2 regions of the Halomonas sp. GT genome follow, and region 2 is predicted to be linked to the other one. Evidence: predicted binding sites of a transcription regulator. Region 2 holds the regulator's gene; the other holds the start of a gene.
What was found. Region 2 encodes FliA, which starts transcription of late flagellar genes. Its sites were predicted from a motif close to CTAAAGTTNNNNNNNNNNCNGCCGATA; they were not measured.

Region 1 (5,023 bases), 820 kb from region 2:
GGAAAGCTGCATATCGTTGCCCCCAAAGTAAATACCTTGGGGGTCTTGCGGCCAGGCAGGAATCGCAATGTCCAGGGGTTCGCCAAGCAGGCGCTGGGCAAGGGCATGAGTACTTTCACCGCATGCCTGGGTCAGCGCCGCAGAGAGTAAATGGCTAGTGCCAGTGGAGTAGAGCATGCGACCACCGGGCTCATCAACAAACGGACGGGTGAGCGCATCGTTCACCCAGTGGTTACTTGCGACCCAGGCGCCATAGTTGCTGCCCGATGTACGCTCTAGGCCTGCTTGTAAGGCAAGCAGATGCGCCACGGTAATATCATTGACCTGTGGGTCTATGCCGCTAGGGAGTTGGCCTAACAGGTCTGCTAAGGGCTGCTCGGTAGACGCAATAATGCCGTCTTCAATGGCCGCGCCAGTAATAGCGGCTAGCACGGTTTTAGAAAGCGACTTGATGTTGGCGGGTGTCGCCGGTCCAGGGCCGCCTTGATGACGTTCGTGAACAATATCGCCTCGGTAAGCGACCACCACCGTATGTACACGGCTAAGCGCTCCTGCTTTTTGATCAAGGGCTTGCAGCACCTCAGCCGATGGTTGGCTTGCTAAGGCAAACGTAGGAAAAAACCACGACATGGTGAAGGTAAGCAGTAGAGGGAGTGCAGGGCTACGCATTGATGGACCTTCCAAGATAAAAATTGACTCATCATTATACGAATCAGGGGTCTTGATAGATAAGTATCGTATAAGGTTCGAGGCGATAAGCGACAGGAGGTTCAATAAAAGGCAAGTTGACCCTAGCAAGGGTAAATTACGCAAACATAACCAATTACTGCTAGGCTTGGGGTGTTATTTCAAAGGTAAGCATCCTGTTGCCTTCCTTGAAACAGAAATGTATGAAAAAGCCCTAAACGCAAAAGCAAGGAGTGCCGTTATGCGTAACATCATCTATATTATTGGTCTAATCGTTGTTGTGCTGTTTATTCTATCGCTGCTTGGACTGCGTTAAGCACACCGCGCCAATAAAAAAGCGCCCGCAGCCCCTTTATCAAGGGCCTGCGGGCGCTTTGTGTTTAGAGCGTCGTCTTAATTTTTCAATGCCGTGGCGTTCAGAGCAAGCGCAATTACGCGCAGTCGGCAGCACCCTGGCCAAACATATCAAACATTAACTCTCGTCCCATGGACGTCAGTACGAAGCGGTCATAATCATTAAATTCAGCGGCACCGCTCTCTTCAAGTACCCGTTGGCATGTTTTCCAATTAGGGCAATGACCATTCAACTGAGCCAGTTCGCGCCGGGCAAGGCCGCGCTGGGGCAACGTAATGGTTTCGAGTACATGGCCGTTATCGTAAAGCAGCTCGGCAACGGTAGAAAGACAGTGGCGTAGGCTACGCTGCACATGATGAGCGGCAGACGCTGCGGTGGATGCGGGTTGTGACACCTCGGAAGGCATAAGTCGTTCTCCTGCAAACGGCCCCAAAATGGGCTTGTTGCAGTGCATTATAAAGCAATGCAGGTGTTAGACCAAGGTCTATAATTCGTTAGTGCCAACGCAACCGCTGACCTTTTCCTGACATGTTCTTGTCATCCAGTTAATTCACGATGTAAGTCACTAGAGAACAGGCAGAAAAGCGTTAATCCCAATGGGTGGGTTTATGCCTTTTTAAGTTGTATAAAAGCGTCATCTTTTACAATTAATTACTTTTTAGTACGTAAAAAAAGCCAAATAAGCTCAAGTCTGGGCTTTAATGGTCGATAGTATTAAATAATAAATCACATTCTTACGTATGAGCAGCGCCAGCATGTTGGGCGTTTTTTAAAAAAAGGGCAGTAACTTATGGCTTCCATTTCATCACTCGGAGTTGGTTCAGGACTTGATCTCAATGGCTTGTTGGATCAGCTCGAATCAGCTGAGCGTAGTAAGCTCCAGCCCATACAGCAGCAAATCAAAACACAGGAAACGAGGATTTCTGGCTATGGCCAGTTCCAAAGCGCATTGTCGCAGTTTCAAGATGCTGCCAAGGCGCTTAGCGAGCCTGAGTTGTTTGATAGCTTGGCTACTGATGTGCAGGGTGATGCAGTTACTGCGGCCTCCACGTCTTCGGCTACGCCAGGGCGTTATGATATTGAAGTTACCCAGCTTGCCACTGCAGGTAACCTTGCGTCAGCGCGTGTGACTGATCCTCAGGCTGAGCTATCCGGAGTGGAGCAGACGCTTGAGTTGAGTTTTGCTGGGCGCGATGCCATTTCGATGACCATTGAAGCCGGCAGCAGTTTAGAAGCTGTACGAGATACGATTAATGCCAATGCTGACGCTGGCGTATCTGCCTCTATTATTTTTGACGGCACAGATTACCGACTGGCGCTTAGCTCAACAGAAACAGGCGAAGATGCCTCGATCACTGGTTTGACAATGGGAGGGGCGCTTGAAGGCGAAATTTTCAACGCTGGCCAGGATGCACAGTTTAATGTGAATGGTATTCCTATCAGCAGCGCTTCCAATCAAGTAGAAGAAGCGATAGAAGGCGTGACGCTTAGCCTGCAAGAAGGCGATGGTGCAACCAGTACCATCACAATCCAGCGTGATGAAGACACTATTCGTGAGGCCGTCACTGAGTTCGTAGATGCTTTCAATGAGCTTAAGTCCACTATAGGGTCGCTGACGGCGTTTGATACAGCCAGCGGCACATCGGGGGCGTTGAACGGTGAGTCCGCTGTCCGCTCAGTGGAAAACACGCTACGCAGTGTGTTGGCTTCTGGAAGTGAGGGCGGTGAGTTGGCTATGTTGTCAGACCTGGGTATTTCGCTAACCCGTACCGGTACCCTTAGTATTGACGAAGAGCAGCTTAACGAAGTGATTTCCAATGATCGCGGCGAACTAGCTGAATTTTTCGCGGGTGGGGAAGGTGTGACAGGGCTGGCGAGCAATGTGGATACCACGATAGAGCAAATGCTAGACACTAATGGGTTAATTACCACGGCAGTGACTAGTGCTGAGAATCGTATTGAAAGCCTAAACGATCGCTTTGCCCGCGTTGAGACATCAATCGATAGTACTATCTCGCGCTATAGAACCCAGTTTGGGCAGTTGGACTCAATGATATCGCAAATGAATCAGATGTCGGACTATTTGACCCAGCAGTTCAATATTCTAAATGCACAGTCATAAAGGCGTTTACTACCACAACGCTAACGAAAAATATTAAAGTTTGGTGGCTTCCTGCCGATAGGCTAAATCAACACTTGTTGGTTTAGCCTTGTTTTCTGAGGAAGCACCCAGTTATGGCGACGATAACCTCCCTAGGCGTCGGTTCCGGCCTAGATCTTAATGGCTTGGTTGATCAGCTTCGTACCGCTGAGCGCCAGAAGCTAATTCCTATCACGCAGCAAAAAAATCAGCAGCAAACGAAGATTTCGGCGTTTGGTCGTCTTCAGTCTGCATTAGGCCGCTTTCAGGATTCTGTTGTTGCCCTGAATGATGCCAAACTTTTTTCCAGCCAAAAGAGCACTTCCAGCAGCGACGGGGTAAAGGTGACTACCTCCGCTGATGCCACTGCTGGGCGCTATGATATTAATGTTACTCAGTTGGCGAGAGTGGGCAGCATTGCTTCTAATAGCGTGGCAATGGAAACCGTTCTTGCTGAAGTGGACACTACATTAACGCTTGATTTTGGTGCGACCTACCAAAATGGCGTGCTTCAGCCCAGTGCCGAGCCGCTCAGCAGCTACTCCATCACTATTTCAGCAGGCAGCACCCTTGCGACTATTCGCGACCAAATTAATGCTGACCAAAATGCAGGTGTGAGTGCCTCGATTGTTAATGATGGCACGGGCTACCGCTTGGCGTTAAACAGTAAAGATACCGGTGCAGTTGCCTCGGTTACTGGGTTTTCAGGTGTGGCCGGTTTATCTGCGGATGATGCCACCTATCGTGCAGGCACTGATGCCGCCCTGCAGATGAACGGTATCTCGATTACTAGCGCGAGTAACCGAGTAGAAGGGGCTATTCAAGGAGTAAGTTTGGATCTTACCGCTACCGGCAAAAGTATTGTGGTGATTGAGCGCGATACTGAAGCGCTAAAAGAGGCCATTCAAAACTTCGTTAGCGGCTACAACGAGCTGAAATCTACCTTGAGTCGTTTAACCTTGGCAACGGGAGACCGTGACACCGCTGGTGATTTGGTGGGGGATAACACTGTACGGAGTATAGAAGGAAGGTTGCGGCGAGACTTGCTTACCAGCGTTGAAGATAGCGAACTAGGAGTACTGTCCCAGTTAGGTATTGCACTAGATCGAAGAGGGCGGTTAGAGCTGGATGAAACCAAGCTAGACGCCTTAATTGCTAGTGAGCCTGATGCGTTGTCAGGCTTCTTTGCAGGCACAACCAAGCAAGGTGGCTTAGCTGGTCGTTTAACGGGGGCAATGGATGAGCTGCTGGGCGATAAAGGCCCAATTCAAGGAGCTATAGAAAATGCTGAAAAACGGATGGCGCGGTTAGATGATCGTTTTATACGCAGTGAAGCGATGATTGAGCGGACCGTAAGCCGTTATCGCACTCAATTTGCTCAGTTGGACGTTATGTTGGGGCAGATGAACGGCATGAGTATGTATCTGACTCAGCAGTTTGATGCGCTTTCAGCTCAAACCGTACGTAAGCGCTAGTTTTTTGTTACAAACTTTTACAATAATTTTTTATCAGAATACTAAAGAAAACGAATGATGGGCCGTTAATTAATATACCGGCGCGACAAACGCCGCCAAGCGGGCCTCGTGGCCAATCAAACGTTGAGGAGTATCAACTATGTCAGTTATCAATACCAACATCACTGCGCTGATCGGCCAGAACAACCTGAACAAGTCTCAGTCTGCCCAGCAAACCTCGATGGAGCGTCTCTCCTCTGGTCTGCGTATTAACAGCGCCAAGGATGATGCGGCTGGTCAAGCCATCGCCAACCGTATGACTGCCCAAGTTACTGGGATGAATCAAGCTAGCCGTAACGCTAATGACGGCATTTCCATGGTGCAGAC
Region 2 (5,023 bases):
GTCGGCTGTCGGCATCGAGCACCAGTAATGCACCGAACGACTGTAGTAGCGAGTGATACTTCGACACAGAGATAGCCTCAAGAAATCTCTTTACCCCTCAGCCTGCTGCCTTAGCAACAGTTCGACGCGCCGATTGGCAGATCTGCCCTCCGACGTTGCGTTACTTTCCATGGGTTGGGTATCGGCGTAGCCGACTGCCCGCATACGTGAAATAGCAACTCCCTGGCGCTCAAGATGCCGGACCACCGCAATGGCGCGTCCTACCGAGAGTTCCCAATTTGAGGGGAAGCGTGAGGTGGCAATGGGAATATTATCTGTATGTCCTTCTACAGAAATTTGACCTTCAAAGGACGTTAACACGGCGAGAAGGCTTTCTAACACATCTTGCCCCTGGGACGTTAGCACGGCGTCACCACTAGGGAAAAGCAAGCTGTCATCGATACGCAGCGTAACACCTTCTTCGCCTTGAGAGACACTAACGCCAGGAATATTAAGCTCTGCCATCTGCGGCTTCAGTCCACTGTGCCGAGGATGAATGCCGGTTGCCAAGCTGGCCAACGGAAGCGAGATAAAAGCGCTTGCCGAGCGCATTCTATCGCTGTCAAAGGCTTCCCCTCCCCCCGGCGGCGTTAACGCCAGCAGTAGAACAAACAGCGTGATTAGCAGCGTTAAAACATCTAAGTAGCTCGTTAGCCAGCCTTCATCCCCCTCGCCTGACACAGGGGGTAATTCCAGTGCGTGCCGTGAATCACGATCTAGCATAGCGCTACCCTTTTGTCACAGGACTAGCCGTCGGCCGCGGTTTTACAGAGGCATCACGAATCTCGTCATGATAATTAGCCACAAAGGAGTTGAGCGTTTCTTCGATAAAAGAAGGCAGACGTCGTTTGGTAATGAGCGAAATGCCTTCCAGCACCATATTCATGGTGATAAGGCGCTCTTCCGTGCGCCGCTCTAGCTTGACGGCAATCGGTTTGAACACTAAGTTGGCGAGCAGAATTCCATAGAACGTTGTTAGCAGAGCTACCGCCATACGGGGGCCGATAACGTCAAGATCACCCGCATCCATCACTTCCAGCATATTGACCAGCCCGACTAAGGTGCCAATCATGCCAAAGGCTGGCGCGTAGGTAGCCATGGTACGAAATATCTGCGCTTCGGCATGCTCCCGCGCTTTTAATCGTGCAATGCGCCAGCGCAGCATATCGAAAATTTCGTCTTCTTTCGTGTTAGCAATCACCAGTTGGATCCCGGTGCGCAAAAAGGGGTTACGAGTGTGCTCTAGCTCCTTCTCAACCGCCCTGACATCGCCTTTAAACCAAAGGCGCGCCATGGAAACCAGTTCGTTAATATCATCACGCACATAGGTATTTTCACGCCGAAACACCAGTCCCACCAGGCGTACTACACGTAGCACTTCCTTCAGCGGATAACTAATAAAGGTAGCCGCCAAGGTGCCCGTTACCACAATGGCTAGCCCCGGCAAGTTGATAAAGCTTTCTGGCGACTCTGCAGTAAAAAACAGCACGCTTACCAGCAAAAGCATGCTGGCAAAAATACCGATCAGCGTAGATGGGTTCATCAACGGCTCCTCGCCGGTTATTCGTGATTAATTAATAGTGGCGTTAGGGGGTGTCATATAAGCGAGCGCGAAGCCTGCTAATCGCTTGGCTATGCAGCTGGGAGACACGAGATTCGGTCACTCCAAGCACCGCCCCGACTTCTTTGAGGTTCAACTCTTCTTGGTAATACAGCGCCATCAGTAGCTTTTCACGCTCAGGTAAGGCCTCAATCGCATCAATTAACGACTGACGCTGCTGTTGATCTAGTAACTGATCGAAAGGCAGGTTAGTGGCTTCCTCCTTCGCGGGCTCGGCCCCTTCGGCTACCAGTTCTTCAAAGGGCAGCAACTGGCCACTGTTCGTATCGTTAAGTAGTTGTTGATACTCACTGAGCGGCATATCTAGGTCACGTGCGATTTCGCCCTCTTCTGGTGGGCGTCCTAACTGCTGCTCAAGGCGACGCACCGCATCATCCACGGCTCTGGCAGAACGGCGTACACTGCGGGGTAACCAATCACGTGTGCGCAGCTCATCCATCATGGCACCGCGAATACGCTGGCTTGCAAACGTGGCGAATGTCGCCCCCTGGGTCGCATCAAATCGCCCCAATGCTTCTAATAAACCCACCATGCCAGCTTGAATAAGATCATCCAACTCAATACTTGCGGGTAGTCTAACCTGCAGCGTTAAGGCCTGACGTCTTACCAGTGGCATGTATTGGGTTAACAGCTCGCTCTGTTTAATCCTGCCTTGTGCTGTATACATCCTCGTGCCTCACGGCTGAACTCTGTTCACTGGTAGTTCACAATCACTTGCAGTTCCTGCACCCGCACCGGGCGCTGGCCCGGCGTCAGCGCAAAACGAAAGTGCATCGGCCCATTCACTTGTTTACCGGCTAACGCAGAGGTTGAGCCCCGCATAGCAGTCAAAGGAACACACTGCTCAGGATGGCATAGCCACGCATTAACTGGCGCATTAACCGGCATTTGAAAACGCCAATGAATACGTCCTATTGAAGCATGCTCTGTCTGAGCCCCTGCCGGAGGTTGAATGGGCTGGCTACTAACAGCTCGGTCACTCATCGCGACTAGCACGCTGGGCACCTCGGTACTCCAACTGCCCGTAGCCGCATTAACACTCATGGTGACGGCGCTTAGTGCCGCCATCAACACGGTTTTGAAGCTAGCAATCTTAAAATAGCCCATTATGTTAAAACTATTTGCATCACTGCCGCATGGTAATAACGCGTTTTGAAACCAGCGAACATAAGCATTGTTATTCCTTATAGTGGCGCTTGATAGCCTCTGTTTAAGCGCGGTCACATGGCGTCAGGCTAGCGTCATCGCGCCAGCAGTAAAAGCTCTATATCTAAATAGTAGCTGGCGGCTTCCCGCAGGTTGTCGAGCAGACCTCTACGCGGCAAGTTTGGCTCGTGCAGCGCCAGCAGTTGCCTAGGGCCGCCGTTTTCCTGCACTTGCCGCAGCGAACGATACATCTGTGCGAATGCATCGGCATCGCTATTAATCCATAACGCCCAACGCGGAAAGCGCTCTTTCAGTTGGCCAAGATTAGCGGCATCTGCCTTAACGATGTGAATATCCCAATCATCCGGGTCGCCAGCCCACCGTCGGCCAAGTACTGACCATTGGGCTAGGCGCCCTTTTACTTTAGCCACCTGCTGATCGCCACTGCTAGGCATACCGATCACAATAAGCGGGTTTTGCGGCATCGAGGGCGGTGCGGTAGTTTGCGCTGAGGCAGCAGTTGGCGGCGCCGTTGAAGAGTCGGCCATAGCGGCCATTGGCTCAGCCCCTGGTTCATCTTCCACGGGGTCGCTCTCTACAGACGGTGCTTGGCGCTGCTGGCGCTGTAAATCCGCCCATTTACGCAGGCCTGCTGCCTGGTCCTGGGCACTCATTCCAGCCCCTCACGACTAACGCTGCTGAGTTGGCGAATGGCGTCACGAGCCATAAACGCGTGAACAAGCGCATCCAACATTGCCGTATCGCGTCGCTTACGCGTGGTACCCAACAACCTTAACAAATCGGAACGCAGTGCTATCGCAGCGTCATCATTAGCGACATCTAAGTGCCCCGCTGCGGCGGCGATACCGCTGGCCATCAATAAGCGAACCTCCGTGCTTACTTCGCCATCGTCCGAATCTTTCAATTGCTGCCAAGCGCGTTTGGTTAGGCTAGACACCCCTTCGCTTTGAAGCTGGATAACCAAAAGCGAACGCACATCTGTGCCTAATCGGGCAGGCGTTAACCAGTAGCGACGCGCGATGCGTTTGCCATTTTCAGGATCGCGAACGTCACCAATCCATGCCAACATCGGGGTGCCTGCAGCATCTTCCACAGCCATATGGGTATGCCATAGCTGCACCGTTTGGCCACGAAAACGCAGGTCGGTGTGATGTGTGAGCGGGCTATCTGTGAACAACTGGCGCTGGGCATAGCGCTCGCCCTGACAGTATACCCGTTGAGTAGCTGCCACTAGCGTGACCCAGGTCAGGTGTTGGGCTTCTAACCACGCTAACGTGGCGGGGTCGGGAAACACAGGGAGCAGATGAACGGCGGCCCCCAACGTTTCACCTTGGCGCAACAGCCGTGATTGCCAGCCTGCGGGCTGACGATGCTGCAGGCTGGTTAGCGCTAGCCAGCCGCCGTCGGCGTCTAACGCGAGATCGGGCATCGACCAGTCACAGCCCCGCTCATTTCGGCGTGGAGACCATGCCATACCCAGCCCCTTATCTGCACAGGGCTCGCTAGCCAGTAGAGCATCCAAGCGTTTATCTTGCAGCACGCTCGGTAAGGAGGCGATATTCCATACCGACTCTAACGCTGAAAACCCGATAATCCTTTCACGCAGCCGCGTCAGCACAGAGCTGAGGCGGCGCCCTTGCCCCAACACATCTCGCGACCAGCGCGGCAGACTCACCGAGTGAGGTTGCGAAGTGGAGGGGGGACGTCGCTCTTCACGCCCTTTCCCCAATGAGGCACTAAGGGCTTGATCAATCAACGCAGCTGGATCCGCAACCGCCATATCTTCTGGAACACGTTGTCCGTATGAACCAAATAACACACGCAAGCCATGGCGTATGACAATATCAAGCACGGGGGCTAACCGACCGGCTTCGTCCTGCTTGGTAATAATGCAGTCATCTAACTCAGCGCCAGCCGCCCGTGCCGCTTGGCGATAGCGCAACACGACCTCTTCCAACGTTTCAGGCTGGCTAGCGGCATTCAACAGCAGTACTAAGCGCACGGACGCTTGCCCGCCCTGCAAATGGGCAATCTGCTCAATCACACGCTGATCACGCTGACTCATACCGACGGTGTCGATAATCACCCACTGTTTACCCTGCAGTCGTCCGACCAGTTCATCAATCGGCTGCTCGGCGTCTAAGGCATACATGGGGGTATCAAGCAGGCGAGCATAAATTCGTAGCTGCTCGTGTG

Region 1: fliD (flagellar filament capping protein FliD) is a predicted target of FliA. The motif match lies at 3,198-3,224, and genes of this name have one in related genera.

What each region holds. Positions count from the first base shown of each region.
Region 1 is NZ_CP020562.1:3,471,689-3,476,711, reverse strand. It holds gene B6A39_RS15805 (serine hydrolase domain-containing protein) at 1-669, opposite strand, end outside; gene B6A39_RS15795 (hypothetical protein) at 1,119-1,448, opposite strand; gene fliD (flagellar filament capping protein FliD) at 1,833-3,164, shown strand; gene fliD (flagellar filament capping protein FliD) at 3,278-4,657, shown strand; gene B6A39_RS15780 (flagellin N-terminal helical domain-containing protein) at 4,797-5,023, shown strand, end outside.
Region 2 is NZ_CP020562.1:136,316-141,338, reverse strand. It holds gene B6A39_RS00650 (sensor domain-containing diguanylate cyclase) at 1-67, opposite strand, end outside; gene B6A39_RS00645 (OmpA/MotB family protein) at 91-762, opposite strand; gene B6A39_RS00640 (motility protein A) at 767-1,582, opposite strand; gene B6A39_RS00635 (RNA polymerase sigma factor FliA) at 1,626-2,327, opposite strand; gene B6A39_RS00630 (flagellar protein FlhE) at 2,354-2,767, opposite strand; gene B6A39_RS00625 (hypothetical protein) at 2,902-3,480, opposite strand; gene flhF (flagellar biosynthesis protein FlhF) at 3,477-5,023, opposite strand, start outside.